4 regions of the Bacillus sp. JJ664 genome follow, and region 2 is predicted to be linked to each of the others. Evidence: riboswitches for the same ligand, from Rfam matches in the RefSeq annotation. Region 2 holds a riboswitch; each other region holds the start of a gene.
The links. Region 2 has a riboswitch for S-adenosylmethionine ahead of V7056_RS04480 (bifunctional homocysteine S-methyltransferase/methylenetetrahydrofolate reductase). Riboswitches for the same ligand answer to the same signal wherever they lie in the genome.
Positions count from the first base shown of each region.

Region 1 (4,116 bases), on a different contig from region 2:
TTTCCTCCCTAATTTGAATTAAGCTCTTTTATCTATTTTTGTTGTTATTAAATCTCCAATAAATTGAAGTATAAATACAATGATTAAGATGATGACTGTTGCCACTAACGTTACTTCATTATTTGACCTTTGGTAGCCTTCCATAAATGCTAAGTTACCAAGTCCTCCGCCACCTACAACACCTGCCATTGCTGTATAACCAACTATTGCAATTGTTGTAACAGTTAAGCCTGAGATAATAGCAGGTAACGCTTCTGGAATAAGAACTTTTAAAATAATTGTTAAAGTGCTTGCTCCCATTGCTCTTGCTGCTTCAATTACACCTTTATCAATTTCACGTAATCCGATTTCAACCATTCTTGCATAAAATGGTGCAGCTCCGATAATTAGAGCAGGTAATGCAGCTTTCGCACCAAGCATTGAACCAAGAATAAACATTGTAAACGGAATTAATAAAATGATTAAAATAATGAACGGTATTGATCTGAATATATTTACAAATCCAGCTAAAATCATGTTAACCAATTTATTTTCTAGCAGCTGGTCTTTACTTGTTAAGAATAATAGCAAACCAATAATTAACCCTAAAATAAAAGTAGCTAAAGCTGCTATTACTGTCATAAATAATGTTTCTTGTGTTGCTAAGATCATTGTTTCCCAATCAACATTCGGAAAAAGTTGTGTCATATTACGCTACCTCCACTTCAACTTGCTTTGATTCTAAGTAAGAAATTGCCTCTTTGATGTTATTTAAATCTCCTACAAGTTGAATAGTTAGTGTTCCGTATGACCCTTCAGCGGTTTGAACAATTTTTCCTTGCAAAATATTGATTTCAATATCAAAGTGCTTTACTACTTCAGATATATGGGGTTGATTAGCTTGTCCATTTTTAAATGTAAGCCTATAAGTTGTATCATTCCCATTGGTTTCTATAATTACTTGTTGATTAAATTCCTCATCAGTTCCTCTAATTTGCTTTACAAATTTTTTTGTAATTTCTTGTTGTGGATGAGTGAATACATCAACTACATGTCCTTCTTCAACTACTTTTCCATTTTCCATTACAGCTACTCGCTGACAAACTTTTTGAATAACATGCATTTCATGTGTAATCATAACGATCGTAATACCTAGTTGTTTATTAATACTTGTTAGTAGTGAAAGTATTGAGTCAGTTGTTTCCGGATCTAATGCAGAAGTAGCTTCATCACATAATAAAACATCTGGATTATTTGCTAATGCTCTTGCAATACCAACGCGCTGTTTTTGACCACCACTTAGTTCTGAAGGATAAGCATTTTCTCTTCCCTCAAGCCCAACAAGCTTGATTAATTCCTTCGCACGCTCAACACGTTCCTTTTTTGAAACATTTGCAATTTCAAGCGGGAAAAGTATATTGTCTAAAACTGTTCTAGACCATAATAAGTTAAAGTGTTGGAATATCATCCCGATTTTTTGTCTTGATTTTCGAAGTTCTGCTGATGAACACTTTGTTATTGATTTCCCATTAACGATTACGTCACCATCTGTTGGAATTTCAAGTCCGTTTAGCATTCGTAATAACGTACTTTTCCCAGCACCGCTATATCCGATCATGCCAAAGATTTCACCTGCTTCAATTGTTAATGAAACATCCTTTACCGCGGTTACAGTGCCTTTCTTACTCCTATATATCTTACTTACATTATTTATTTGAATCATTCATGATTTCTCCTCTCAAACATTCTAACAACCCTCTTTTCAATTTTTTGTAAGAGCATACTTTTTTAGTCTTAAAAAACAAAAAAACCTTTCTACTCGCATGAGTAGAAAGGTTTAACATAAAAAGTAAGCCTTTCTCTCATCTCTCAAAGCAATTGCTTTGCAGGAATTAGCACCATTTCAATGACAAGCATTGACGGTTGCTGGGTTTCACAGGGCTCAGTCCCTCCACCTCTCTCGATAAGAGTTAACGTATCAAATATTCGGTTGTTTAATGTAATTTTCATTCTACAAACTTAGACATAAGTTGTCAACAATTTTCTAAAAGTTTTTTCTCATTCTCCACACTCGTATATTGAAAAATTGTTTCAATGAGTAATAATAATCGATAATTCCCCTCGTAAGAAGCGTCATTTAACTTTAATAATAGACCTAAGCGTTCCCTTCCTAAATTTAACGATTTCCAACCATCTTTCGTTAAATTAATTCTTAATTGTGGAATAGCTCGATCTAATATTTCAATAAATGGAGCTTTCTTGCTAAATTTGATATATGATTTCTCATTAAGACAATTTAATTCGATAATTCGATCTTCAATCGGTAAAATTATTTGTAAATATTCCTTATTAATAAATAAATTTCTAGCTTGTCCAACCCACTCCTTAATTTCCATATCGTTTACACCTCTCCCGAATTCTTTAAAACTATTTTCTCATAGATAGATGTAATGTTCTTTACTTTTCGCTCGACAATTACCATGGATAAACACATGTCATTCTACAACTTTCACCTTATTTCCCAAGAAATATGTCAGAAGTTGGGTAATAAAATATAGTCATTGTTGAAACATTTTTTCGTACTTGAGAATGCGTTAGTTGATTACAACTCCAGGTTGCTCGCTTTCCGAGGGGCGAGAGCTGAGCCTCCTCGGCTAGTCCTCCGGGGTCTCAGCTTTCCCGCGTTCCCTACAGGAGAGTCGAGCACCTTCCGTTGTAATCAACTTCTGTCTTTTTAATACTCAACAAGCAAAATTCTTTAAAAAAAGCTTTAAAAAAATAAAAAATGACAACTAATCACTTGTAAATTAGTCGTCATTTTTTATTATCAAGAGGACTTCTCGATCTCTTAATATTCATCGTTTAATATATAGATTATGTTTTTTTAATAAGTCATGTAAGTACGGAACAGATTGGAAAGCGTATATTTTTTGTTTGATTTCTCCTTTGTCGAAGATGAGTAGACAAGGTACACTTTCAATTTTCCAAGCTTGAGCTTCTTGTGTTAGATCATTAATATTTTGCTTTGATAATGGTAAGTTAGGCAGTATTTCATTTACGATTTCTAACATTTTAGATGCTACTTGGCAAGTACCACACATAGCGGTATATATATATAAAATTGTTGTTTCTTTTGATTCTATACGTTGCATTAATTCATTCTTTGTCCACTGGTACATATCATTAATCCTCTTAAATTGTTCTTAAATAGTCTGTAAAAACGGAAATATCCGCTCCTAATAATACACTTGCTAAATGTTGACTTGGGGCTGTTGCAACTTCACGATAGCTTCTGTCTATATACAAATGCTCCGCTTGTGGAAATTCTCTTTTTAACAATCTTCTCAGTTTTTCTCCAGCCTCATCAGCATCAACTAGCACATAGATTTCTCTAAAATCTAACATTTCGGCTAGTTCATCTAATTTAGTTGTTCCTACAGTTCCATTTGTACAAATGATATCTACAGGTTCTTTAATGATAGATTGTATTTTTCTTTTATCAGTAGTACCTTCGACAATGATTACTTTTCTTTGATCTTCAATATTCACTGGGCATCACCTATTGTAAAGGACTCTAAAGCTTATTTCATTTATATAGTATATTCTATTTTCGTTTGTTGTTTCCTTTTTTTCATGAAAGGAAATTAAACTAACCCAAAACCAAGACATAAATAACATAAAAAAAGTATTTTGTATTTATCAGTATACACATAAATTAAGAAAAGCGCCCATAATTGGACGCTTTTAATAGATAATTAATCTTGATTGATCATTTCTTCGTATTTTTCAGCAGACATTAACTCTTCATATTCAGAAGTGTTAGAAGCTTCAACAACTACCATCCAAGCTTTTTCGTATGGAGATTCATTAACGAATTCTGGATTATCATCTAGGCTTGAGTTTACTTCAACAACTTTCCCACTAATAGGAGCATAAAGTTCAGAAACTGTTTTTACAGACTCAACGCTACCAAATGGCTCGTTTACTGTAATATCATCGCCTACTTCTGGTAACTCAACAAATACGATATCTCCAAGTTCTGATTGTGCAAAATGAGAAATACCGATATAGTACTTATTACCTTCAACTCTTACCCACTCATGTTCTTCTGAATAACGTAATTCTTTTGGAATTGAC
Region 1 is NZ_JBALMS010000011.1:34,255-38,370, forward strand. Features, by position in the region: gene V7056_RS01935 (methionine ABC transporter permease) at 19-687, opposite strand; gene V7056_RS01940 (methionine ABC transporter ATP-binding protein) at 689-1,702, opposite strand; SAM riboswitch class I at 1,839-1,949, opposite strand; gene V7056_RS01945 (hypothetical protein) at 2,013-2,375, opposite strand; gene V7056_RS01950 (thioredoxin family protein) at 2,835-3,158, opposite strand; gene V7056_RS01955 (ribonuclease M5) at 3,172-3,522, opposite strand; gene gcvH (glycine cleavage system protein GcvH) at 3,735-4,116, opposite strand, start outside.
Region 1: linked by a shared signal. The riboswitch ahead of V7056_RS01940 (methionine ABC transporter ATP-binding protein) and the one ahead of V7056_RS04480 (bifunctional homocysteine S-methyltransferase/methylenetetrahydrofolate reductase) in region 2 are both predicted to bind S-adenosylmethionine.

Region 2 (4,116 bases):
TGTTTGGCTATAAAATCATTGTGTTCCCTTTGAGTCTATTTGTATTTGTTTTAAGCTTAATTTCTGAAATTAAAGTGAAGAATAAGAGATTGGTTGACATTGAAGGTGAATCAAGTGAAAAGAAAAGTAGAATGGATAAATACCATCAAACTTAAATATGTAAAGATTTGAGGTGAAACTGATGAACCTCGATAAAGAAGTTATTCAAAATGTAAATGAGCGCATTAATATATTAAGAAAAGATCAGAAAGCAGATGGGTCTTGGGAATATTGTTTTGAAGGTTCAATTATGACAGATTGCTTTATGCTCATTCTATTAAATGATTTGGCATTATTAGATAAAGAAAAAGTGTTATGTGAAAAAATTGCAAAAAGGTTAATCAAGTTACAAGAAGAAAATGGCTCTTGGAAATTATATGAAGATGAAAAAAGTGGCAATCTATCCGCGACAGTTCAAGCATATGTTGCATTATTAGTTTCTAAAACATTTGAAAAAGACCATCCAAATATGAAGAAGGCAGAAAAATTTATAATTTCTAACGGTGGACTGGGAAAAGTACATTTCATGACAAAAATGATACTAGCCATACATGGATTCATTGAATATCCATCATTCTTTCATTTTCCGATGAGTTACTTTCTACTCCCAGACAGTTTTCCTCTCAGTTTATTTGAACTAAGTAGTTATGCCCGAGTTCATTTAACCCCAATGATAATATGTATTAACAAACGATATATAATGAAATCAAATCAGCCAATTAATCTAGATTATCTAAATGCTACTAAAGAGATAGAGTGGTTTGATGATGAGAGAGATACATTTTTTCATTTTTTAGTAGAAGAGGGTAAGAAGCTTGCCTCATATCCGCTATATTTTCATGATAAAGGATATGAGAAAGCAGAAAAATTTATATTAGAAAGAATCGAAACAAACGGTACATTTTATAGCTACGCTAGTTCAACATTTTATCTAATTTATGCATTATTAGCACTTGGATACAAAATTAGTTCAATTGAAATCCAACAAGCATTAAGTGGTTTAATCTCATATTCATTTGAAACAGAAGATGGTATTCATATTCAAAATTCTCCCTCACAGGTTTGGGATACAGCGCTACTTTCCTATGCATTACAAGAAGCAGGTGTTCCCACGACAGATACATCAATTAAAAAGTCCGTTGATTACTTAAATAAAAAACAGCAAGTCTTAAAAGGTGATTGGTCGAAGCATGCAAAAAAAATCAGCCCTGGGGGTTGGGGATTTTCGGAAGTTAATTCATTTATTCCAGATAATGATGATACAAGTGCAGCACTAAGAGCATTAACAAGAAGTGCTATGTTAGACCCAACACAACTTGAAAAATGGCAAAAAGGGATTCAGTTTTTATTAGGCTTGCAAAATCATGATGGTGGATGGGGCGCATTTGAAAAAAATGTAACAAATAAATGGTTAACATATTTGCCAATAGAAAATGCCAAGGATGCCATCATTGATCCATCGACCGCAGATTTGACGGGTCGTGTTTTAGAATTTATTGGGAACTATACAACAGTTGAGCCAGAAGATGAACAGGTTAAAAAGACGATAAAGTGGATTTTAAATAATCAAGAAAAAAATGGTAGCTGGTATGGTAGATGGGGAATTTGCTATATTTATGGAACTTGGGCGGCTATTACTGGTTTAAGATCAATTGGCGTTTCCAAAAATCATGAAGCACTTCAAAAGGCAACTAAATGGCTCTTAAGTGTGCAAAATGATGATGGAGGATGGGGAGAGTCAGGTTTTTCAGCTATAAAAAAATGTTATGTACCGTTAAAATATAGTACACCTAGTCAAACGGCATGGGCAGTTGATGCATTATTAACGATTTTAGATAAAGATAATGATGTGATTAAAAGAGGTATTCAATATTTACTGTCACAAAAAAATAAAACCGCAAAAGAACTAAACTATCCAACAGGTCTAGGCTTACCAGGTGGTTTTGATATTCATTACCATAGTTATCAACATATATATCCTCTACTTGCATTGGCACATTATTATTACAAATAATATTATTATGTAAACTAGATAAATCGAAAAATAGTAAATTGTGTCCATTTTTCAAATTTTCATAAAATATGTTTCTTTAATTGGTTAAGTATAGTAAACTAGTCATATTAAAAATAACTGAATATTCCTTATCGAGAGTGGTGGAGGGACTGGCCCTTTGAAACCCGGCAACTTTAGCTTTAGCTAAAAAGTGCTAAATCCAGCATGTTTTTAACATGAGAGATAAGGCGTGGATTGTAGATAACGTCATTCTTTCATTTAGAAAGAATGGCGTTTTTATTTTTGTATGTAAGGGAAGTGATCGAGTGGGACTGTTGGAAAAATTAAGTAACGGAATTGTATTAGGTGATGGAGCTATGGGGACTCTGTTATATTCTGGTGGATTACATAGTTGTTTTGAAGAACTAAACATTACTGAACGAGATCGAATTATCCATATTCATGAACAATATATTAATGCTGGTGCAGAGGTCATTCAAACAAATTCATATGGAGCAAATGCTGGGAAACTAAGACAGCATGGATTGGAAAAATTAGTTAAACAAATCAATCAAATGGCTGTCAGAAATGCCAGAGAAGCATCTAAAGGAAGAGCACTAATTCTAGGTGGAATTGGTGGTATGAAATACATCGGGTCAACTTTTGCAACACCGTTAGAAAGAGAAATCATGTTGTTAGAACAAGCATCTGCCTTACTTGAAGAAGGTGTAGATGGCATCATGCTTGAGACCTTTTATGATGAACATGAATTATATGATGCTGTTACCTTACTTAGAGAACGCACGGACATTCCAATCATTGCCCAAGTGACATTACAAGAAATCGGTGTTATGCAAAGTGGCCAATATATAGAAAGAATTCTCCCGAAATTAGTAGATTTAGGAGCGGATGTAGTCGGAATCAATTGTCATTTAGGTCCACTGCATATGATTGAATCATTAAATACGGTTGCTTTACCGAAAAAAGGATTTTTATCGGCTTTTCCAAACTCAGGTCTTCCTTTGTATGAAGAAGGGAAATACGTATATAAATCAAATCCAGAATATTTTGAAGATATGGCAAAACCTTTTATTGAACAAGGCGTTCGTTTGATTGGTGGTTGTTGTGGTACAACACCCGCACACATTGCCGCATTACGCAATAAAATAGATAATTTAAAGCCTGTCACAAAAAAAGTAGTCAACAATCGAACGATTACAATTAAAATACCAAAGCAACCTGAACAAAAAAATGAAACGCTAGCTGAAAAAGCAAAACAGAGAACTACTATCATCGCTGAGCTAGATCCACCAAAAACGTTACAAACTAGACGATTTTTTGAAGGGGCAAAGGCTTTAAATAATGCAGGAGCAGATGCGATTACATTAGCAGATAACCCGTTAGCTTCACCAAGGATTTCTAATGTAGCCATTGCGTCCATGTTACAACGTTTAAATATTCCAGTACTAACTCATTTAACTTGCCGAGATCGAAATATGATTGGTCTTCAATCACATTTAATGGGGTTATCGACTTTAGGTTTAAATGAAGTATTAGCAATTACTGGTGACCCGGCAAGAGTAGGAGACTTCCCAGGTGCTACATCGGTATATGATGTTGCTTCGTTTGAACTTATTCGCATGATCAAAGAAATGAATGAAGGTAGATTGTATTCTGGAAAAAGCTTAGGAAACGGAACAAGATTTTCAGTCGCTGCTGCATTTAATCCAAATGTAAGAAAAATGGATGCAGCTATTAAAAGACTAGAAAAGAAGGTTGAAGCAGGTGCAGATTACTTTTTAACTCAGCCTGTTTATGATTTAGAAACAATCGATCGTTTGTATGAATCTACAAAACATATCAATCAACCAATATTTATTGGCATCATGCCATTAATTAGTAAAAAGAATGCAGATTTTATTCATTATGAAGTACCGGGAATTACCTTAACAGATGAAGTTAGAAATCGAATTGACATCAATGATCCTACATTAGCAATTGAAGAAGGTAAAAACATTGCAAAAGAACTTGTAGATTATGCAATTGATAAATTTAATGGAATCTACTTGATTACTCCATTCTTA
Region 2 is NZ_JBALMS010000027.1:10,751-14,866, forward strand. Features, by position in the region: gene V7056_RS04470 (hypothetical protein) at 1-155, shown strand, start outside; gene shc (squalene--hopene cyclase) at 182-2,053, shown strand; SAM riboswitch class I at 2,179-2,282, shown strand; gene V7056_RS04480 (bifunctional homocysteine S-methyltransferase/methylenetetrahydrofolate reductase) at 2,359-4,116, shown strand, end outside.

Region 3 (4,116 bases), on a different contig from region 2:
ATTGTCCTGCGAAGCTCTCTGCTGCCTTTAAAATGTTTTGCTTTCCAACCGCTGCAATTGTTTTTGGCGTCTTAACACCATACTTGTTTAATTCTAAATATTGTAAAACCTTACTAACCTCAAGTTTTAGTGCATTCGTTCCATTTAATACCTTACGACCGTGTGCTTCAAGCCAAGCTAATACTTGCGCAGTAAATTCAGCCGCAAAACGGTGATCACGTGTGTGAGAAGAAGCACTCATTCTGCTATAAAAGATCCCTTCTGGTGGTTCCGTTGATAAATCTAACGTACCTTCGTCTAAATGCCATTCTTCATAAGGAACACCAAGTTCCTCCAATCTATTTGTTAAATGGACTGTCCATTCACTATTTTCATGAATTACATATACTTTACTCATTTTTACTACCCCTTTCTAGCTCTTTATTAAACTACGTTTTTGTTCAACTAATGGCATAACTTTTTTTGAAAATCGTTCCATTTCCTCAAGTTGAGGAGAAAATTGTAATAATAATAAGTCTAAGCCAGTTTCTTCATATTGTAAAATTCGATTTGCAATTTGCTCTGGAGTCCCTACTAAATTTGATCGTAAACCTCTATTAGACACCGAGTAATCCTGTAATTGGATTTGTTGCTCTAATTGTGACTTTTTAGTGAAGTCTTTAAATCCAGCATATCCGCTTGAATCCTTCACATTTGTGATTTTTTCAAGCTCAGTTTGTGCCTCTTCTTCTGTATCACGGCAAATAACATAGGCAGCCATTCCAAAAGAACTGAATGGTGAATTGTCAGTTTGTTCACGACGAGCTTTCATACCTGATATTTTTCTTTCAATCTCTTCAACAGTTCCACCATGCATTACATATGCATCGCATTTTTCTGCAATGGTTTGCTTGCCTTTTTCACTTTCACCACCTGCATATAGAATCGGGTTAGGTCTTTGAACAGGCTTCGGTGCAAGCTTCGTGTTTTTCAAGTCGTAAAATTGGCCTGCATAATTGAAGGTTTCTTCTGTCCATAAACCTTTTAGTACATCAATAAACTCCTCGGTACGAGCATAACGTTCATCATGTTCTGTAAAAATACCGCCATATTGACGCGCTTCGTCCGCCCACCAAGCAGAAACAACGTTTAACGTAAATCTCCCGTTACTGATTTGATCAATATTAGCTGCCATTTTTGCTGCAACAGCAGGATTATGAAACCCAGGGCGAATCGCCGTCATAATTTCTATTTTTTCTGTCACTGCTGCTAGAGCGGCTGCGGTAGACCAAGCTTCTAGAGAATCATGTTCTGGTCCCTTGATATCATTTAAATATAATTCAGCTATTAAAGTAGTTGAATAACCCCATTTTTCAGCTGATTGAATCACATTTTTTGCATATTCAAAAGTTGGCGGCATATTTTCGTCATCTACATTTCGTAACCAACCTCCAAAAATCGGTAACCAAAAACCATATTTCATCTAGATTCTCTCCCTTGCAATTTATATCACCAAGTTTACCTATCTAATAAGTTGGTATTATATACAAAAAAAACTCTCCTCGAAAGAAGAGAGTTTAAAAACCCTCTTCTCATCTTTCAAGCATGTGCTTGTTGGAATTGGCACAGTATTCATAAGAACCTGCTGCCGAGGCTTCAAAGGGCCAGTCCCTCCACCTCTCTAGATAAGAAGATAAATGTACATTCAACTTTATTATTAATAAAGTGATAATAGTTAAAATTTATTAAATTGTCAATTAATTAGTTCTGAATTTATCCTACATTTTATAACTGATAGATGATAGAATAGTCCTTAAGCTAATTCGACTAAAATATAAGTTGATTAAAATAATCTCATCGTATCTATTCTCCAATTGAGATAGTAAGTTTTTACTATAATCTTATTATTCAATAATATTTACATCAAATAGATAATCAGATATTTCGGTACCTTCAAAACTTTCTCCGGTGATATTTCCTTGTTTATCTCTTTCTTCACTTGTTTTCTTCATTGCAAAAGTTGAAATATAAAAGCCTTCAACTGGTAGTTGTTCATCATCTAATAGTTGTATTTTTTCATTCGATACAATATACAGATCTTGATTTTTCACTTCATAACGAACTCGTTCCCCTAAAGTTTTTATAACATAGGATGAAAACTCGCCCTTAGAATGAGTAGTGTCTTTAATATTAAGTACATTAAGAATTTCAAAGAAACGGTCAGCATCAACTAAGCGGGAGTATTGGAGCCATGTATCTAGTGGACTCTTAATAACTTGATACCTATTCTTTCTAGAATCATATTGAATATGATAGAGATTAAAGCCATTTCCATTTTGTTCTATTAGTTGCCATCTTAAGTCTGTTATTCTACCATTCTTCACATAGTTCACTTCGTAATCTTCTAGCATCAAACTAGTATTTTTTAATTTTAGTTCTTTCTTAATCAATTTATATTCATCTTGAAGGTTAATTGTATACACTGAAGCAAGTTTATGTTCGATGATAATTGGTCGACTTTCCCATTTATTAATGGAATATGGTAAAATCCAATGGTTAAGTATTAATGCAATAACACCCAAGTAAGTAGACATTCGTTTGGCATGTGCATTTAACTTTGGTCTAAAAAAAAACAGAAATCCTAAAAATCCAATTGGTATTGTGAGTTGATTGAAACTTATGGAAAATGATCCTAACACAAAGTATCCAATTATTTTTAAATGGAAATAAGATTCTGTATCGAACTTTTTCTTTTTCCAAACTAAAAATAAGAAAATCCCAAGAAATATAACTAAATAAAAAATAAATGCCATTTTAACCTCCATCTAAATAAATAAGCTATATTTATTGCAATGAGTAAGTTAGTGACTCAAGCCTAGACTTTATATAACAGTTAAAAAAAGAGTAGCTATTGGCTACTCTACGAAAATCTTTTAATAGTCATTATTCGATTGAATTCGTACTATTAGAGTTAATATTTTCTAAAGTTTTTTCAGGTAAAACAGTGACAGCACCTTGATTTATATAACCATTTGTCCTCGATGCATATGACTTAATCAATTCTGCTACATCAATACCTGTCATTTCTTTTAATGGTTCTTGCATTTCAACCATTGTTTTTGTAATACTCTTTCCAAAAGATGGAATCCCCTGACCATTACCTGAATCAATAATCTTAACTGATTCAATATTGTTAAGTGGTTGAGCAATTTTTTCTGCAAAAATAGGTAACATTTCAATTAACTTTTCTGTGATAATGACATCACCATGTTTTTCCATCGCCTCAGCTAATAACTTACGTGCTTCCGCTTCTGCTTTACCACGTTCACGAATAACATCTGCTTCAGCAGTACCTTCTGCTTTACGAATCTTGGCTTTTGCTTCCCCATCAATTTCAGCTTTACGTGCCTCAGCTTCAGCTTTTCGAGTAGTTTCATAGTATTCAGCATCTGCTTTTGTTTTACGTACTTTACTTTCCTCTTCTTCTAGCCTAACTGCACGTTCACGTTCTAGGAATTTAAGTGATAATTCTTCTTCTTTTACTTCTTTTGCTAGTTTGGCTTTTTCAAGCTCATAAGACTGTTCTGATTTTGCACGAGCACGCTCCGTTTCTTCCATGAAGGCTGCATCTTTTATATCTTTTTCCTTTTTTGATTCTGCGATAGCAATTTGACGTTTGTATTCTTCTTCTTTCGCCTCTTGATCAGTTTGTGCTTTATGTATACGAGTTTCACGCTCACTATTTGCCTCAGCGATTTCTGCCAGTTTACGAACTTCAGCAATTCGTGGTCTACCTAAGTTTTCTAAGTATCCATTCTCCTCATCTGCGTCACGTAAATCTGTTAGACCTAATGATGTAATTTTAAACCCCATTAAATCAAGCTGCTTTTGTGCAACTTCAGATACATCTTGATTAAATTTTTCACGGTTACTATTAATATCTTCGACCGTCATTTTAGAAAGAATCGCACGAAGATTACTTCCAAGAACCTCAATAATTTCTGCTTCAATTTCTTCTTGTTTCTTACCTAAAAATTGTTCTGCATAGTTTGCAATACCATTTAAAGTATCCGCTACCTTAACCATTGCGACTGCATCAGCAACAATTGGAACACCACCATTTGTATATACTCTAGG
Region 3 is NZ_JBALMS010000156.1:4,991-9,106, forward strand. Features, by position in the region: gene V7056_RS18750 (ATP-grasp domain-containing protein) at 1-397, opposite strand, end outside; gene V7056_RS18755 (LLM class flavin-dependent oxidoreductase) at 413-1,462, opposite strand; SAM riboswitch class I at 1,569-1,671, opposite strand; gene V7056_RS18760 (hypothetical protein) at 1,884-2,792, opposite strand; gene V7056_RS18765 (flotillin family protein) at 2,923-4,116, opposite strand, start outside.
Region 3: linked by a shared signal. The riboswitch ahead of V7056_RS18755 (LLM class flavin-dependent oxidoreductase) and the one ahead of V7056_RS04480 (bifunctional homocysteine S-methyltransferase/methylenetetrahydrofolate reductase) in region 2 are both predicted to bind S-adenosylmethionine.

Region 4 (4,116 bases), on a different contig from region 2:
GAAGATAGGAGAAACTATGTGAAGAATTTAGGTTTAACTTTCGGCATATATCCTTTAAGTATAGCTGGTACACCGGTGGGATTAGCTACTGGACCAGCTGATGACTTCGAAAAGATTGTAATTGCAGTAAATGAGCTAAAAGGCAAGTCGAAATCGTTTTTACCACGTACTTATGCAGTCTATATGGGACCAGAGTCAGAGGAGTAAGTATTTGCAGCGATCGATCGTTACAACCGTGCCGGTATACTCTGCGACTTAACAATCGGTTGTTTACAAAATCCGGCAATATCCCTCGAGTACTATTTCAAATTTATTCGTCGAGTGATTCAACTATATGGAACTAGTCTAAACTCATTGCAAATTACAAATGAACCTAATTTATCATTTATGGATGGTTTCAAGCCATATGTAATTGATACATTAATAGAAGGTGTACTGATTGCAAAAAAATCAATTGAAGAATGTAATGTAGATGTCAAAATTGGTTTTGGTTCTGTTCCAGAGGGTGAAAAAACATTACCTAATTTTTGGAAAGACCTTGTTAAGAAGGGTGGCAATGAATTTATCCGGGCAGTTGATTATGTAGGTCATAATTTTTATGTCGATGTTTTTGAAAAACCACTAAATATTAATGAAGTAACCTCTTCAGTAGAGAATTTATTGCAAAAGTTTCGAAATGAAATACTAGCTCTTAACGGCTTTCCTAGCTCTTTACCAATTCGAATAACTGAGAATGGTTGGCCAACAGGAAAGAACCCATTTATCCAATTAGAACGGTCATATGATCAACAGGTTAAAGTTATTGAGACAATCCGTACAATCTATCATATTCATCAGCAGCTCAACATTACTCATTACGAATTTTTTAGACTAAGAGATGCCAATAGTTCAAAAGATGACTTATTTCATCAGTTCGGACTCATGAAAGATGATTATACACCCAAACCAGCGTATTATACATTTAAACATTTAATCGATGAATTAAGCTTAAAATAAAAAAGAGACTGTAACAGCATATACTGTATACAGTCTCTTTTTTAATTAAAGACCAGCTTCAGTTTTTAAAGTTTCTGCTTTATCAGTACGCTCCCAAGGAAGGTCGATATCTGTACGGCCGAAGTGACCATAAGCAGCAGTTTGTTTGTAAATTGGACGACGTAGGTCAAGCATTTTGATAATTCCTGCTGGACGTAAGTCAAAGTTATTGCGAATAACTTCCACAAGTTTTTCTTCTGAAACTTTACCTGTACCAAAAGTATCAATTGCAATAGATACTGGTTTCGCAACACCAATTGCGTATGCTAATTGAACTTCAGCTTTATCAGCTAATCCAGCAGCTACGATGTTTTTCGCAACGTAACGTGCAGCATAAGCAGCAGAACGGTCAACCTTAGTTGCATCTTTACCAGAGAATGCTCCACCACCGTGACGAGCATATCCACCGTAAGTATCAACGATGATTTTACGACCTGTTAATCCTGCATCCCCTTGAGGTCCACCGATTACGAAACGGCCTGTTGGGTTGATAAAGAATTTAGTATTTTCATCGATTAACTCAGCTGGTACAACTGGTTTAATAACAAGTTCTTTAATATCATTTTCGATTTGTTCTTGAGTTGCTTCTGGACCATGTTGTGTAGATACAACAATTGCATCAATACGAACTGGTTTGTTGTTTTCATCATACTCAACTGTTACTTGAGTTTTACCATCTGGACGTAAGTATGAAACTGTTTCATTCTTTCTTACTTCAGTTAGACGACGTGCGATTTTATGAGATAAAGAAATTGGAAGTGGCATTAATTCAGGTGTTTCGTTTACAGCAAAACCGAACATTAAACCTTGGTCTCCAGCTCCGATTGCTTCGATTTCTTCATCTGACATGCTTCCTTCACGTGCTTCTAATGCTTGGTCTACACCTAAAGCTATATCAGCTGATTGCTCATCAATAGAAGTTAATACTGCACATGTATCTGCATCAAATCCGTATTTTGCTCGGTCATAACCGATTTCACGAATTGTTTCGCGAACGATTTTTGGGATATCTACATAAGTAGAAGTTGTGATTTCACCTGCAACAAGTACTAGACCTGTTGTAACTGAAGTTTCCGCTGCTACACGAGCATTTGGATCATTAGCTAAAATTGCATCAAGAATTGAATCTGAAATTTGGTCACAGATTTTATCTGGATGTCCTTCTGTAACTGATTCTGAAGTAAATAAACGACGTTGTGACATTGAGTCCCCTCCTAAATTGAATTGACGGATCTCTTTTTTCTCAACATAAGATTAGAAAAATGTTTTCCTATATCTTATGTTTCCCATTTAAGATAAAGATAACTCAGTGTAAATTACGAAATTGCCATCTGTATTTAAGTTTTGAGCAAAAAAAAAGCCTTCCTCTTATCCATATTGCTTGAGGAAAGGTTTTGTTATTTGCCTTTCGCTCTTATCGTCCAAGACAATAAATTGCCTTGCATCAGGTTCAGCACCTTTCACTTAAAGTGAGGTTGCTGGGCTTCGTAGGGCCTGTATCCCTCCACCTACTCGGGATAAGAGAGTATCCGTATGAAAAGTATCATATTAAAAATAAACTTTCTTGTCAACAATTTTCATCATACTTTAGACACATTTCACCATAAATAAAAAATCATCACACACTTTACATTCATTCCTATTAAATGGGTAATACCTAATAATATCTTTCATACAAGCTATTTAACTCCTTTAAGTATACCGTTTTACTCATTTTAAGATTTTTAATAATTTCGTTACACATTTTACCAACTAATAGTATACACTATTAAAATAAATGTGTTATACTAATTAACGAGATACCTACATGGCAGACAAATTATATTTAAAGGATGGTATTAGTATATGAAGACAGTTGATGTAAATATTGAATTGAATGAATTACTTTCAAGTAATCGCATGTATAACCAACTTAGCGTTTCTGAGCTAGTTGAAAAAGTTCTAACAAGACAAGAAGGTATTCTAACGTCAACGGGGGCAGTTAGTGTATCAACGGGAAAATATACTGGCCGTTCACCAAAAGATAAATTTATAGTAAATGAAGCATCTGTTGAAAACTTAATTGATTGGGGAGCAGTAAATCAACCAATCTCTTCAGATGTGTTTGAAAAATTATATAGTAAAGTACTTACTTACTTAAAAGATAGAAACGAATTATTCCAATTTAAAGGATTTGCTGGAGCTGACACTGGATATCGTTTACCAATCCAAGTTATTAATGAATTTGCATGGCATAATTTATTTGCTCATCAGTTATTCATCCGCCCTACTGAAGAAGAATTACTTACACACCAATCAGAATTTACAATTGTTTCTGCTCCAACTTTTAAAGCTGATCCAGTTGTAGATGGTACGAACTCAGAAGCATTCGTTATTATTTCGTTTGAAAAACGTATTATTCTAATCGGTGGTACTGAATATGCAGGAGAAATGAAAAAATCAATTTTCTCAATTATGAATTTCCTATTACCACAGAACAATGTATTACCTATGCATTGCTCAGCAAATGTTGGTAATGAAGGTGATGTAGCATTATTCTTCGGTCTTTCTGGTACAGGTAAAACAACATTATCAGCTGACGCAGACCGTAAATTAATCGGTGATGATGAGCATGGTTGGTCAGACAATGGTGTTTTCAATATCGAAGGTGGCTGCTATGCAAAATGTATTAATTTAACATTTGAAAAAGAGCCTCAAATTTTCTCTGCTATTAAATTTGGCACAGTATTAGAAAACGTAGTTGTCAATCCTGACGGTCGTTTAGCAGATTACGACGATACATCATTAACAGAAAATACACGTGCAGCATACCCAATGCAAGCAATTCAAAATATTGTTGAGCCAAGTGTTGCTGGACACCCACATACAATTATCTTTTTAACTGCTGATGCTTTCGGAGTATTACCTCCAATCAGTAAATTAACGAAAGAACAAGCAATGTACCACTTCTTAAGTGGATTTACTAGTAAATTAGCTGGTACTGAGCGCGGGGTTACATCACCTCAAGTAACGTTCTCAACTTGTTTCGGTTCACCATTCTTACCGCTTCCAGCTGTAGAATACGCAAAAATGCTTGGTGAA
Region 4 is NZ_JBALMS010000050.1:28,804-32,919, reverse strand. Features, by position in the region: gene V7056_RS08970 (hypothetical protein) at 19-207, shown strand; gene V7056_RS08965 (hypothetical protein) at 355-996, shown strand; gene metK (methionine adenosyltransferase) at 1,042-2,238, opposite strand; SAM riboswitch class I at 2,447-2,559, opposite strand; gene pckA (phosphoenolpyruvate carboxykinase (ATP)) at 2,881-4,116, shown strand, end outside.
Region 4: linked by a shared signal. The riboswitch ahead of metK (methionine adenosyltransferase) and the one ahead of V7056_RS04480 (bifunctional homocysteine S-methyltransferase/methylenetetrahydrofolate reductase) in region 2 are both predicted to bind S-adenosylmethionine.